DNA from 2 places in the Brevundimonas sp. ABV4_179 genome. Region 2 is predicted to be linked to the other one. Evidence: riboswitches for the same ligand, from Rfam matches in the RefSeq annotation. Region 2 holds a riboswitch; the other holds the start of a gene.

Region 1 (7,084 bases), 1.0 Mb from region 2:
GATCTCTTGCACGACGCCCAACCCCCTGGCCGCATCGCCCTGCGCCACCTGACGGGGCAGATCGGCCTTGTCCACGCAAGCGGCCAGCATCAGGGGCAGGCCGGCGATCAGCCACCCCCTCTTGCTTCGGCGCGTCTGCGTCGACCCTGTCATCCCGCCCCCAAAAGCCAGACCAAACAATCCGCTGCCGGGATCGGGGTTCCCCGGTGCGACACGCCGCCCCGGCCGCACGCCGGAACCTTCGCCATAGAGGCGGGTTCGAAGGGGCGTGCGCGCGCCCCTCCCCCTCATCGGTCTGTCTTTCGCCCTGGCGGCCCTCGCGGCCTGCGATTCCTCGCGCGGACAGACGGATGCGGCCTTCAGCGCCGATGGCCGGATCATCGCCATGAGCGGCGGCGCCGGCGGGGCTGCCAACGCCTGTTTCGCCTGTCACGGCCTGCAGGGTCAGGGCGATGGGGTTTCCGCTCCGCGCCTTGCCGGACTGGATGTCGGCTATCTGCAGAAGCAGATGGAGGACTACGCCTCTGGCCTCCGTCCCGACGACCAGATGACCCGTATCGCGAAGGCGCTGAACCAGGCAGATCGCCGCGCCGTCGCCGCCTGGTACGCCGGTCTGCCTGCTTCCTCGGTCCAGACTGACCCCGCCCCCGCTCCGGCCGTCTATCTTTCGGGCGACCCATCCCGCGGCATAGTGGCCTGCGCCTCTTGCCACGGCGTCGATGGCGAGGGGACGGGTCGCGGCGGCAACCCCCAGATCGCCGGCCAGCCCGCCGCCTATACTCTGGAGCAGATCAACCGCTGGAAGTCGGGCAAGCGCCGTAACGACCCGCGCGGCGTCATGGCCGCCGCCGTCAAACCGCTTTCGGACCCAGAAGCCCGCGCAATAGCGCTTTGGCTGTCGACACGACCCGCCGCTCCAGCGCCCGCCAGCGCCGCTGCCACCGGGTCCGCTTCCGTGGACGCAGCGGCACGACCGGCAGCATCGCGTGAAACACGTCGTCCCGATCGATCAGATGGTGCTTGAGCGCGGCTCCCGCGTGAATGGGGATCATCAGCAGCAGCGTCAGCACCATGCCCCAATGCATCCACTCCGCCGCCGCCTCGATCGCCCATAGCTGAGTGTTCGACAAATCCTGCAGAGGCAGCAAGGGCCAGGGAATGAACCCCAGCGCCTCCAGCTGGCGCGTCCGGTCCGTCGCCGAAACCATCGCCCAGCCCGTCAGCGGCAGGCCGAACAGACAGATGTAGAAGAGGTAGTGGGTGATGTGCGCCGCCCAGCTTTCCCAGCCCGGCTTGTCCGCATCGTTGACCAGATCCGGCGCCATCAGCCGCCAGGACAGCCGGCCGATCACCAGGATCAGCATCAGCACCCCGATGGCGAAATGCAGGTCATAGGCCGCGACCATGGCCGCCCCCACCGGCTGGCGCCCCATCCAGAAGCCCCAACCGATCTGAAACACCACCAGCCCTGCCATGGTCCAGTGAAAGGCGATGGCGACCGGCGAATAGCGGCCCTCGTCATGATGGCCCGCCGCCCATTCCAGAGCCTGCTGGAACAGCCGAACGATCATGCCGCGACCTCTCGCGTCGGCCCCAGCATCCGCCCTAGGACCGCCAAAGCCGCGAACAGATAGAGCGCCGACGCCGGGGCCCACATGATCAGCCCCGCCGCCTGCTGATCCTCAAGCGGCGTCATGCCCCAGGCCAGTGTGGTGTAGAAGTGCGGCGCATAGACCGGTTGCCCGGCGAAGGTCAGCACCGCCCCCAGCAATCCCATCGCCAGCATGGCCGCCAGCAAGGCCACGACCACCGCCGGGGCCGACGCGGCTCTGACCCTGGTCCAGAACCAGACGGCGCTCGCCAGCAGACTTAATTGCATAACCCAATAGAGGGCGTCGTTCGAAAGCGCCGCGCCATACAGGCCCGGCGCGTGCCAGGCCCACAGCACCACCGCCTGCACCGCCGTCGCAAGGATCAGCCCGGCGCCGTCACGACGGGGCGTCGCCCAGGCCAGCAGCGGCGCGGCGACGCCGACCAGAAGCACGTGGTGCACCGTCCGCGCCGAAAACAACGCCGAGCTTAGGGCGCACAAAGGAGAGACGAAACTGATCGCCAGAACCCCCATCCCCATCAGACCGAACACCCGGCGCCGCCCGTCCAGCCGCGTTGTCAAAAGCATCGTAACGACCAGCATGACGCCCAACAGGACCGGGTCCAGGTTCCAACGCCAATCGCCCGCCTCCGGCGCCGGACCGCAGTAGGGCGTCCAGATCGGTCCTGCATTCATGATCCGCCCCCACACGCGCCCGCTCACGGCATGAAGTTCAAAACCTCGAAGGCCGGCTCAGTTCCTCTCGCAAATCCGTCTGCGGCGATTGGTCTGGCTCGTTTTCCTCGGGCCGGCGTCTCATTCGGCGGGGCAGAGCGGCGTGAGCGATCGCTCGATGGGCGAAAGGGTGTGGAATCTGCTGGAATGGAAGATCAGCGGCGAAATTCCATTGGCCGCGGCCGCGCGGTGGAGACGGAAAAGGACGATGTCGTGGTCGCCCGCCTCGACCTCCTTCTCCACGGAACAGTCCAGCCAGGCCGGCGCGCCGGCCAGGAAAAGCGCACCCTCCGGGCCGACCTGATAGTCCAGCCCGGAAAACCGATTATCGCCCGTCTGGGCCAGTTGGCGCGCGGCGACGGCATGGCTGTCTCCAAGGAACGAGATGCCGATGCGCGGACGGGCGCGCAGCCGCCGCCAGGTCCACGAGCCACGCTTGATGCAGACCGACACGAGAGGCGGATTTAGCGACACAGCGACGAACGCGCTGGCCGTCATGCCAACGGGACGGGCGTCCTCCATGGCGCCCAATGCCGTCACGCCGGTCGGAAACAGACCGAAAAGCCGGCGCAGATCGGCCTCCTCGGTGATGGCGGCTAGGTTCGGCATGATCAAAAGCCTTCCGGGCGCAGGACGGGGGTTGCGTCGGATGGCTCCACGACGACACAGCGAGCCAACTCCGTCTCCCCATCGTCAGGGTTCAGACCAAAAGTTCCTGGCGAACGATCGCAGCGCCCGCGCCCAAAGCCGCGAGCTTTCCATTGGCGACCCGGCGAGACAGGGGCGCCATGCCGCAGTTGGTGGCGGGATACAGCTTGTCGGCGTCCACGAATTGCAACGCCTTCCTCAAGGTGTCCGCGACCTGTTCGGGCGTCTCGATGACGTCGGTCGCCACGTCGATGGCCCCGACCATCACCTTCTTGCCCCGGATCAGCTCGATCAGGTCCATCGGCACGCGCGAGTTCTGGGCCTCAAGCGAGATGATGTCGATGCTGGAGGTCTGCAGCTTCGGGAAGGCCTCTTCGTACTGACGCCACTCCGACCCCAGCGTCTTCTTCCAGTCGGTGTTGGCCTTGATGCCATAGCCGTAGCAGATGTGGACGGCCGTCTCGCATTTCAGCCCCTCGGCCGCCCTCTCCAGCGTGGCGACGCCCCAGTCGTTCACCTCGTCGAAAAAGACGTTGAAGGCGGGCTCGTCGAACTGGATGATGTCGACGCCGGCGGCCTCCAGTTCTCTGGCTTCCTCGTTGAGGATCTTAGCGAACTCCCAGGCCAGTTTCTCGCGGCTTTGGTAGTGGTCGTCGTACAAGGTGTCGATCATCGTCATCGGCCCCGGCAAGGCCCATTTGATCGGCTGGTCGGTCTGCTGGCGCAGGTATTTGGCGTCCTCGACGAAGACCGGCTTCTGACGGCTGACGGCGCCGACGACCACCGGCACGCTCGCATCATAACGATTGCGGATACGCATGGTCTTGCGGGCCTCGAAATCCACCCCGTCCAGATGCTCGATGAAGGTCGTGACGAAGTGCTGACGTGTCTGTTCGCCGTCGCTGACGATGTCGATCCCGGCGCGGCGCTGATCGTCCAGCGACAGGCGCAGGGCGTCCTGCTTGGCCTCGACAAGCTCATCGCCTTCCAGCTTCCAGGGCGACCACAGGGTCTCGGGCTCGGCCAGCCAGACGGGCTTTGGCAGGCTTCCGGCGGTGGATGTGGGCAACAGGGTTTTCATGACGGATGACTTCTTACGGAATGACGGATCAGGCGGCGAAGCTGGCGGACCATTGGTCCAGAACCTGCCGGTAGGGCTTGATGAAACGCTCTTCGACGAACCGGCCCTGTTCGACCGCCAGACGGCTGCGCTCCTCGCGGTCGTAGACGATGCGGGTCAGCGAATAGTCCTGGCACTGCAGGCTGGGCCGATACTGTTCCGACGCCGGGGAGTTGGCGTTGTAGATCTCGGGCCGATAGATCTTCTGGAAGGTCTCCATCGTGCTGATGGTGCTGACCAGTTCCAGATCGGTGTAGTCGCCCGTCAGGTCGCCGATGTGATAGAAGGCGAAGGGCGCGACGCTGCCCTTGGGCATGAAGTAGCGGACCTTCATCCCCATCTTGGCGAAATACTGATCGGTCGGGGAAAACTCGTCGTTCTCGTATTCGCTGCCCAGCACGGGGTGCTCGCCGCCGGTGCGGTGGTAGGTCTTGTTGCTCGACACGCTCAGGCAGATGACGGGGGGCTTGCCGAAATTATCGCGATAGGCGGCCGAGTTCAGGAAATGCTTGAACAGCTTGCCGTGCAGGTCTCCGAAGTCCGCAGGCGCGAAGGCGCCGGGATTGGCCTTCATATGCGCGGGCAGGACCACGCTGAAGTCGTAGTCGCGCACATAGGAGGAGAAGTTGTTGCCGACGATCCCGTCGATGCGCCGACCGGTCTGGCCGTCCACGATGGTCGTCTGAAGGATTTCGATCAGCGGGAAACTGTCCGTCTCCTCGCCTGGCGCCACGCTCATCTCGACGGAGACGATCTGCAGTTCGACCGCATAGCGATCCCCCCTCGGATTGTCCCAATGCGCCAGGGAGTTGAAGCGGTTGTCGATCATCCTCAGGGTGTTGCGCAGGTTTTCCTGTCGGCTTTCCCCCCGGGCCAGATTGGCGAAATTGGTCGTGATCCGCGTGTTGTCGGCGGGAACATAGTTCTCGTCGAGCGCGGTGCGCTTGATGGTGAATGTGAACGCGCTGTTCGCCATGGTCTCTGCCGTTGATGCTGGCGGAACAGCAGGCAGGAACGCGCGACCGCTCGCACACGGAAGCCTCCGTCGCGGCGTTCATGCGACCTGACCGACACCCCGCCGGAGGACGATATCTGTCGGGGCAGGTCTCCTGGCTCGCGGGTCACGGCTTCCGGCCCGGCCTTCCCGGAGGCGAACCCCCAGTGACATCCGATGGACCCTCAGCTCGCCGCTTACAGTTGCGGGGGCAGCGCCGGCTTCGACCGAAGTCTCACCGGCTTCCCTCTTAGCTCCGAACAGTTCGAACACCGCCCGAAGAACCACGACAAGCGGACACTGCCACAGCCACGCCTGAAGTCAACAATGATATAAAGATATCTTTATGTCCTTATACGATCTACCGCCACCTCGTCAGGCGGCCGTGGGATAGGGGGTCGCTGCGCTGCGGTTCGGGTCGATCAACAGCGCGCGCCCTATGGGCGGAAACGCCCTTTGCGGGCAGGCCGGGCGCTCGCACACCTTGCAGCCCGCGCCGATGGGCGTGGCGGCGGCGACGTCTGACAGGTCCAGACCTTGCGAATAGATCAGGCGCGATGCGTGACGGATGTCGCACCCCAGGCCGATGGCGAAACTCTTGCCCGGCGCGCCAAAGGCCGGACTGGGACTGCCGACGGTTCGTGCGATCCACAGATAGGTGCGTCCGTCGGGCATCTGCGCCATCTGGGTCAGGACGCGGCCGGGCTGGGCGAAGGCTTCGTAAACATTCCAGAGCGGGCACGAACCGCCCACGCGGGAAAAGTGAAAGTCGGTCGCCGACTGGCGCTTGGAGATATTGCCTGCGCGATCGACCCTGACGAAAAAGAAGGGCACGCCCAGCGCCCCCGGCCGCTGAAGCGTGGAAAGCCGGTGACAGACGGTCTCGAACCCCACCCCGAAATGTCGCCCAAGCCGCACGATGTCGTAGGAGAAGGCTTCGGCCTGCTGAAGAAAATCACGATAGGGCAACAGGACGGCGCCGGCGAAGTACTGGGCTAGGCCGATGCGTAGAAGATCGCGCGTCTCCCGGTCGTCGAACCCCGCGCCGTCGATCAGGGTCTCGATGGCGGCGCCCGCCTCCAGATAGGCGAGTTGCATCGCCATCTGGAACGCCTGCTGCCCCTGTTTGGTGAAGGGCGAGACATGAAGGGTGCGATTGACGGCGTCGAAGCGACGCTGCGCCTCCTCCCCCTCGTCGACGACGACGCGCACGCCGTGCCTTTGAGCCAGCCAGGCCGCCAGCCCCGGCCGGACCTGACGCGGCGCCAGACCAGCGGCGTCATAGAGACGCTCGGCCGCCTCATCCAGTTCGGCGACATGATTGCGACGCGAGTAGAAGAAGTCGCGCACCTGTTCGAACGGCATACGGGCGGGCGTGTCGTCGGCGAACTCCTCTCCCAGCCTCAAGGCCATGGCTTCGGCCCGGTCGGCGCTTCGCCTCGACTTGCGGTGCAGCGCGACCAGCGCCCGCCCAACCGCAGGCATGTTCAGCGCAAGTTCGCGCAGTTCAGCCGTCGATATGTGTTCGGCTCCGCCCTCCCCCAGGGCTTCGCGCACATCCGAGATCAGCCGCCCCTCCTCGTCTTCCGAGAACAACTGAACATCGACGCCGAAAGCGGCGTTGAGCTTGAGCAGCAGAGGCACGGTCAGCGGGCGCTGGTTCTGCTCGATCTGACTGAGATAGCTATTGGATATTCCCAGCGCCTGCGCCACCGCGGTCTGGGTCAGGCTGCGCTCTTCGCGCAGCCGACGCAGACGAACACCCATGAAGGTCTTGCTCATAGACTTTTACAACTTTTGCATAAAGTTGGAAAGGATTTCTCAAACATCCACAACAGGAATGCTCAAGACTGACCGACAGATGCAAATATTGCAAACACGAAGATGTCAAGACGTCTTGCCGCCGCTCAGACCGGCCAAGGCTCCGACGGCACGAAGACGTCGCCCGCCATCAATCGCCGAGCGCTGCGGCTCATCACCGCCTTCGACACCGTCC
Region 2 (7,084 bases):
TGCGGGCGGTGTCGTAATAACCGCGCGCCTGTTCGCGCACCTCGTCGCCCTTGGCGCGCAGCTTGGCCTCGGCCTCGGCGGCCTTTTCGCGTAGGCGCTGGGTTTCTTCGCGGGCGCCGGTCTTCAGATCCTCCTTGAGGGTCTTCAGGTCGGCCTTGATGTCTTCTCGGGCCTTGGTGCTGGCCATGATGCGCGCTCCGTTGAAAGCTTGACGGTAGAGAATAGAGAACCCCGTATTGCAACGCCACTCCCCTGACGAGGTTCCCGTCGCTCGATCCGCGCGGCGCTTGCGCAAGCCTCTCGTCAGCCTCCGACCGGCGGATTAAGAACGAGACCATGACCCAATGGCTGTTCCCGCCCCGCCCCACGCCGTCCCTGCCCATCGTCGGCCATGACGCGCGGTTTCCCGTGCGCCGCATCCTGTGCGTCGGCCAGAACTACGCCGCCCATGCGCGCGAAATGGGATCGGACCCGGACAAGCAGACGCCCTTCTTCTTCTCCAAGCCCGGCGACGCCCTGGTGTCGGACGGTGCGGACCCGGCCTATCCGTCGGCGACCGAAAACCTTCATTACGAGGCCGAACTGGTCGCCGCCATCGGCCCCAGGGAAGACGGCCTGATTGGCGTCGTGGGCTGGGCGGTCGGCTGCGACCTGACGCGCCGTGACCTGCAGGCCGAGGCCAAGAAGACCGGCCGCCCCTGGGACGCCGCCAAGGGGTTCGACCAGTCGGCGCCGTGCGGCCCCGTCACCCTTGGCGACCTGCCGGATCCCGCGGGCGCCATACGCCTGACCGTCAATGGCGAGGTCAAACAGGACAGCGTTCTGGACGACATGATCCTGAACCCTGATCGCATCGTCGAGGCGGCCGGCGCCCTGTGGTCGCTTCAGCCCGGCGATCTGATCTTCACCGGCACGCCGTCCGGCGTCGGCCCCGTCAAGCCGGGCGACCAGGTCGTCGTCACCATCGCCGGGCTGGAGACCCTGCGTTTCGAGGTTCAGCCGTGATCCTGCATGGCTACTGGCGCTCTGGGGCCAGCTACCGGGTGCGGATCGCCCTGGCGTTGAAGGGCGTCGGCTACAACCTGGCGGCCCACGACCTGAGGAAGGGCGAACAGAAGACGCCGGACTATCTGGCCCTGAACCCCCAAGGCATGGTGCCGGCTCTGCAGGACGGCGACCGCGTCCTGATCCAGAGCCCGGCCATTCTGGAGTGGCTGGAGGAGACCCATCCCGCCCCGGCGCTGCTGCCGGCCGCCCCCGACGACCGCGCCGTGGTGCGCGCCATGTGCGCCCTGATCGGCTGCGACATCCATCCGCTGAACAATCTGCGGGTGCTGAAGGCTTTGCGGGCCGAGTTCGGCGCCGACCAGGCCGCGATCGACGCCTGGGCCGCCGGTTGGATCGCGCCTGGCTTCGACGCGCTTCAGGCCCTGGTCGCCCGCCATGGCGCGGGTTGGTGCTTCGGCGACGCCCCAACCCTGGCGGACTGCTATCTGATCCCGCAAATCTATTCGGCCCGCCGATTCAACATGGACCTGTCGCCCTGGCCCGGTCTTCTGGCCATAGATATCCAGGCGCTGGACCACCCCGCCTTCCACGCCGCCCACCCGGATCGCCAGCCCGACGCCGACTGAAAACACCGGCGCCGACGCATATCAGCGGTGGATAAGTAGGGTTCGCTTAAGGTCTCGCTCAGCGTCCCTTAAGCATTGCGCGTCAAAGTGCGGGGGTGTCGTATTCCCCCGCCACACCTTCGGCGTCGTCGCCCATCCATCGCCTGGCCTTGGCCGTGGTGACCGCGCCCGAGCGCGCGCCGGGCGCTTTCATGAGCGCCCCGTCCGGCGCGCGCGAGGATGCGATGCGGTTCCTGCTGCAGACCGGGGCGGATGCGGGCGTCAAACTGATCGCCACCCGGCCCGATGGCGACGGCGAACGGCTGCTGGGCCAGGCCTGGCCCTTTCCCTCGCCCTTCCAGGTCACGGTTCGCACCGTGGCCCTGAGCGAAGGTCTCGATCGGGTCGAGGCGCGCGCTCGCCGCTCGCTGGAGCGGATGGGTCTGCCGCGCGGCGACGTCCTTCTGATCTCTAACGCCGCCGATCTGGCCGGCGCCGAGGGCCGGGCCCTGTGGGATCGCGCGCGCAATCTGAAGGATCGCGGCCTGTTCCGCCGCATCGGTTTCTGCGCCGCGATCGAGGACGGTCCCGCCCTTCTGGCGCGCCGCCTGGAGGCCGACGTCGTCCAGGTGCCGTGCAGCCTGCTGGATCAGCGCGCGGCCCAGGACGGCGTGTTGGAGGCCATCGCCGACACTGGCGCCAGCGTGCATCTGTCGTCCGTCTTCGCCGACGGCCTGCTGTTCGCAGGAGGCGAGGACCTGCCGCCCGAGCTGGCCAGCCACGCCCAGGCCCTGTCGCGCACGCGCCGACGTCTGGCCGAGCAACGCTGCGACCCCATGCAGGCCGCCCTGGCCTACGCCCTGTCGCTGAAAGGCGTGGACAAGGTGGTGGCCAGCGTCGCCTCGGCCGCCGAACTGCGCGCCATCCTGGCCGCCGCCCACGCGCCCTGCCCCAACCTGGACTGGTCAGCCCTGGCGCTTGCGGCGCCGGCGGCCTTCGCCGCCGACGCCCGCGCCCGGATCAGTAGCGCAGCCTGATGCCGACATAGCCGGACAGACCGGCTTCGCCGTAGCCCAGCAGACGCTGATAGTGTTCGTCGAACAGGTTCTCGACGCGCGCCGTCAGGGTCACATTGTCCGTCAGCGCATAGGCGCCGTTCAGATTGGTGATGACGAAGCCGTCACGCATGCCGCCCGAATCCGGCATCTCGCCTTCCGCCCGCACCGTCACCGCGCCCGACAGGCGTTGTCCGGTCCAGCCCAGGGTCGCCGACCCGGAGTGTTCCGCCACGCGCAGGATCGGAGCCTTGGTCACCGCATTTTCGGCGTCGGTCCAGGCATAGGCGGCCGTCAGATCGAAACCGCGACCCAGATCGACCCGGCCTTCCAACTCCACGCCGTCGGTGCGGGTGCGGATCAGGTTGACGTAATAATACTCAAAGCTGGCCGGATTGTAGTAGCCGTCGATCTGGTTCTCGACCTCAAGACGGTAAGCCGTCAGGCGACCATCGAAACGGCCGTCGTTCGAGCGCCAGCCCAGAGCCAATTCACCGCTCTCCGCCTTTTCGGGAACCAGTTCGGCCACCTTGGTGCTCGGCAGGACGAAGCAGAAATCGCAAACCGTCTGGGCGACGGACGGCGTCTTGAAGCCGGTGCCGTAAGCGCCGCTGAAGGTCAGGCCGGCGCCCAGATCATAGGCCGCCGAAATGCGCCCCGTGGTCTTGCCGCCATACTTGTCGGTTTCGTCGTGGCGCAGGCCGGCCGTGACGCTCAGGCGATCCGTGGCGTTGAAACGGGCCACGCCGAACACCGAGTCCACGTCCAGTTCAGCCTTGACCCTGCCGTCCAGATCCGCCTGGGTTTCCTCATGCTCGGCGCCGAAGCTGTAGGCCAGACGGGCGTTCTGATCACGGCTGTCCGCCTGCCAGCGGTAAAGGCGGTGCTGGCCGCTATAGACCGACGGATAGGCGCTCTTGGCGACGCGGTCGATGTCGGAGGCGGCGACCGTGAACTTGTGATCCAGGCCCAGGACATCGGCGACACGCAGGCGAACCAGACCCGACTGATTGACGGTCGCCGCCGTATCCAGCGCATCGACCGGGCCGAAACCGTCGACATCGGCGTCGGTGTCGGAGTAACGATAGCTGGCGTCGACGCCAAAGCGGTCGTTCAGCTCATAACGGGCGCGGGCGCTGACGGTGGTGTTGTCGAAGCCGTCCTTCTCGGTGTTGCCGTTGATCTTGTCAGCCGCCGAGAAACCGTCGCTGTGGAACTTGGAGACGGAGACGCCATAGGCGAACTTCTCAGTGGCCACGCCCAGGCCCAGACGACCGCGCGCCGTGCCGTACGAACCGGCTTCGGCATTGGCCGACACGCCGTTCAACTCACTGGTGGTGAAGGAAATGACGCCGCCGATCGCGGACGAGCCCCAAAGCGACGACTGGGGGCCGCTGAGCACCTCGATGCGCGAAACGTCGCCCAGGTCGAAGCCCGAGAAGTCGAAACCGCCCGCCGGCTGCGAGGGGTCGTTGACGGCTACGCCATCCACCAGCACCAGGGTCTTGTCCTGGCTGGCGCCGCGCATCCGCACCGAGGCGACGCCGCCGAAGCTGGCGCGATAGACCGACAGGCCGGGCACGTCCGACAGGATGTCAGTGGCGAACACGGCGCCGCGCTCTTGGATGGTCTGGCTGTCGATGACGCGCGCGCCCGGCGTCTCGGCGACGATGGCGGGCAGGCGGGTGGCGGTGACGACGACGTCGCTGACCTGGGTCGTGTCGTCGGCCAGGGCGGGTGCGGCGATGGCGACGACCGAGAGCGCGGCCGAGGCGAGCAGAATGGAACGCTTCATTGAGCGATATCCCCGTTTCCGGTCCCGCGAATGCGCGCGAGAGACCGTCATGAGCGAACCGACCCGCCAGACCGGCGAAGGGTCTGGACGGCGCAAGATCGGGTCGCTGCAACGGATGGAGACCGCGCCTCTGCCTGTGCCCGGACAGGGGCGAGCGACTTTGGGCGGCCAGGTCTCCTGGCTTGCGGTTCATCAAACATCGCCCTCGCCTTCCCAGCCCTGGGGCCAGTGGCGCCGGGATCACCGACCCCGGACGGACGACGCTCTCGCCGCCTACAGTTGCGGGAACAGCCGTGGCGTCTGACCACGTTCCCTAAACCGCCTGACGGGGCCTATCGCAGGGGGGACAAGCCTGTGCAAGGCTGGCGGAACGGGCTTGAGGCGTCGGTTCCGATCCGTCACCCTAGGGCCACATGAACGCCCCCGCCAAATTCCCCGATAATGGGCCTCCTCCCGAAATCGCCGCCGCCATCGAGGGCGCGACGCCCTTCATGGCCCAGTATCTGACAGCCAAGGCGGGGCAGACGGACGCCATCCTGTTCTTCCGCATGGGCGACTTCTACGAGCTGTTCTTCAAGGACGCCGAGGTGGCGGCGGCGGCTCTGGGCATCACTCTGACCAAGCGGGGCAAGCACCAGGGCGAGGACATTCCGATGGCGGGCGTGCCGGTCCACGCCATGGAGGGCTACCTCGCCCGACTGATCCGCATGGGCCACAAGGTCGCCATCTGCGAACAGCTGGAAGACCCCGCCGAAGCCAAGAAGCGCGGCGGCAAGGCCGTGGTGCATCGTGGCGTGGTCCGTGTGGTCACGCCGGGAACCCTGACCGAAGACAGCCTGTTGGACGCGCGCGGCGCCAACCGTCTGGCGGCGGTGGCGGTGCGCAAAGGCCGTGCTGCGGTCGCCGTGGTCGAACTGTCGTCCGGCGCGGTCGACAGCGTCGCCTGCGCCATCGAGGACCTGGGCGCGGCGCTGGCCGCCTTCCGTCCGTCCGAGGTGCTGGTCACCGACCGGATGTACTCCGACGAGACGACGTGCGACGCCCTGAACGGCTCGGGCGGGGTGGTCCAGGCCCTGGCCTCGGCCATCGCCGAACCCCAAGCGGCCCGGGCGCGGGTCGAACGCCTGTACGGCGTGGCGGCGCTGGACGGATTCGGCGCCTTCGAGGAGGCCGAGGTTTCGGCGCTGGGTCTGATCGCTGCTTATCTGGAGACGACCCAGGCGGGCAAGGTTCCCGCCCTGGCCCCGCCGCGCCGTCTCGGCGACAGCGGGTTTCTGGCCATCGACCCGGCGACGCGGGCCAGTCTGGAGATCGACCGCACCCAGCGCGGCGAGCGCGAAGGCAGCTTGCTGGCCTGCATTGACCGCACCGTCACCTCGGGCGGGGCGCGGGCGCTGGCGGAACGGATCGCCCGGCCGTTGCGCGATCCCCTGGCCATCAACGAACAGCTCGACGCCGTCGAATGGATGCTGGAGCGCCGCGACCTGCGGCGCGACCTGCGCGACGGCCTGAAAACCTCATCGGACGTGGCCCGCGCCGTAGGGCGTCTGGCGCTGGGACGCGGCGGCCCGCGCGATCTGGCCGCCGTGCGCGTCGGCCTGTCGATTGCGGAGGGCATCGCCGGTCTGTTTATCGGACAGGTCGATCCCCTGACCGGCCAGCCGCGCCGCATCGCCCTGGCGCTGGACCGGCTGACCCTGTCGGCGGATCTGTCCCGGCTGAAGGCCGATCTGGTCGACGGTCTGGTGGAGGAGCCGTCGCATCTGGCCCGCGACGGCGGCTTCGTCCGCCCCGACTATCGCCCCGAGCTGGACGCCGCCCGCACCCTGCGAGACGACAGCCGTCGCGTGGTCGCCGACCTTGAGGCCCGCGCCGTCGCCGAATCCGGCGTGCCGTTCAAGGTCAAGCACAACGCCGTCCTGGGCTATTTCCTGGAAACCTCGGCCAAGGCGGCGGAAGGGTTGCTGCGCGCCGGTCCCGACAGCCCCTTCATCCACCGCCAGACCCTGGCGGCTCAGGTCCGCTTCACCACCGTCGAACTGTCGGAACTGGACGCCAGGATCAGTCAGGCCGGGCACCGCGCCCTGGCCATCGAGGGCGAGATCTTCGAAAGTTGGCGCCGCGAGATCGCCCGTCTGGCCCAGCCGTTGCAAGCGGTGGCCGAGGCCCTGGCCGAACTGGACGCCCACGCCGCCCTGGCCGAATGGGCGCAGGAGGTGGGCGCGACCCGCCCCGTCGTGGACGACACCCTGATCTTCTGCGTCGAGGCCGGGCGCCACCCCGTCGTCGAGGCGGCGGTGAAGGCGCAAGGCGATCCCTATACCCCCAACAACGCCCGTCTGGATGGATCAGGCGGCGACTGCGCCCGTCTGGCCATCGTCACCGGGCCGAACATGGCCGGTAAGTCGACCTTCCTGCGCCAGAACGCGCTGCTGGTGATCCTGGCCCAGGCGGGCGCCTTCGTGCCGGCCCGGTCGATGCGGCTAGGCGTGGTGGACCGGCTGTTCAGCCGTGTCGGCGCGGGCGATGACCTGGCGCGCGGCCGCTCCACCTTCATGATGGAGATGGTCGAGACCGCCGCCATCCTGACCCAGGCCACGCCCCGCAGCTTCGTCGTGCTG

Evidence for each region. Region 2 has a riboswitch for cobalamin ahead of ACYX4P_RS04370 (TonB-dependent receptor plug domain-containing protein). Riboswitches for the same ligand answer to the same signal wherever they lie in the genome.
Region 1: linked by a shared signal. The riboswitch ahead of ACYX4P_RS09040 (DUF1852 domain-containing protein) and the one ahead of ACYX4P_RS04370 (TonB-dependent receptor plug domain-containing protein) in region 2 are both predicted to bind cobalamin.

The regions. Positions count from the first base shown of each region.
Region 1 covers NZ_CM149976.1:1,901,382-1,908,465, reverse strand. Annotated here, with positions in the region: gene ACYX4P_RS09070 (c-type cytochrome) at 1-153, opposite strand, end outside; partial or broken gene ACYX4P_RS09065 (c-type cytochrome) at 386-844, shown strand; gene ACYX4P_RS09060 (cytochrome b) at 852-1,571, opposite strand; gene ACYX4P_RS09055 (cytochrome c oxidase assembly protein) at 1,568-2,287, opposite strand; gene ACYX4P_RS09050 (flavin reductase family protein) at 2,408-2,935, opposite strand; gene ACYX4P_RS09045 (methionine synthase) at 3,027-4,055, opposite strand; gene ACYX4P_RS09040 (DUF1852 domain-containing protein) at 4,084-5,070, opposite strand; cobalamin riboswitch at 5,177-5,392, opposite strand; gene ACYX4P_RS09035 (short-chain fatty acyl-CoA regulator family protein) at 5,464-6,870, opposite strand; gene prpF (2-methylaconitate cis-trans isomerase PrpF) at 6,996-7,084, opposite strand, start outside.
Region 2 covers NZ_CM149976.1:903,186-910,269, reverse strand. Annotated here, with positions in the region: gene ACYX4P_RS04390 (ElaB/YgaM/YqjD family protein) at 1-187, opposite strand, end outside; gene ACYX4P_RS04385 (fumarylacetoacetate hydrolase family protein) at 337-1,005, shown strand; gene maiA (maleylacetoacetate isomerase) at 1,002-1,634, shown strand; gene ACYX4P_RS04375 (aldo/keto reductase) at 1,790-2,650, shown strand; gene ACYX4P_RS04370 (TonB-dependent receptor plug domain-containing protein) at 2,634-4,463, opposite strand; cobalamin riboswitch at 4,614-4,800, opposite strand; gene mutS (DNA mismatch repair protein MutS) at 4,877-7,084, shown strand, end outside.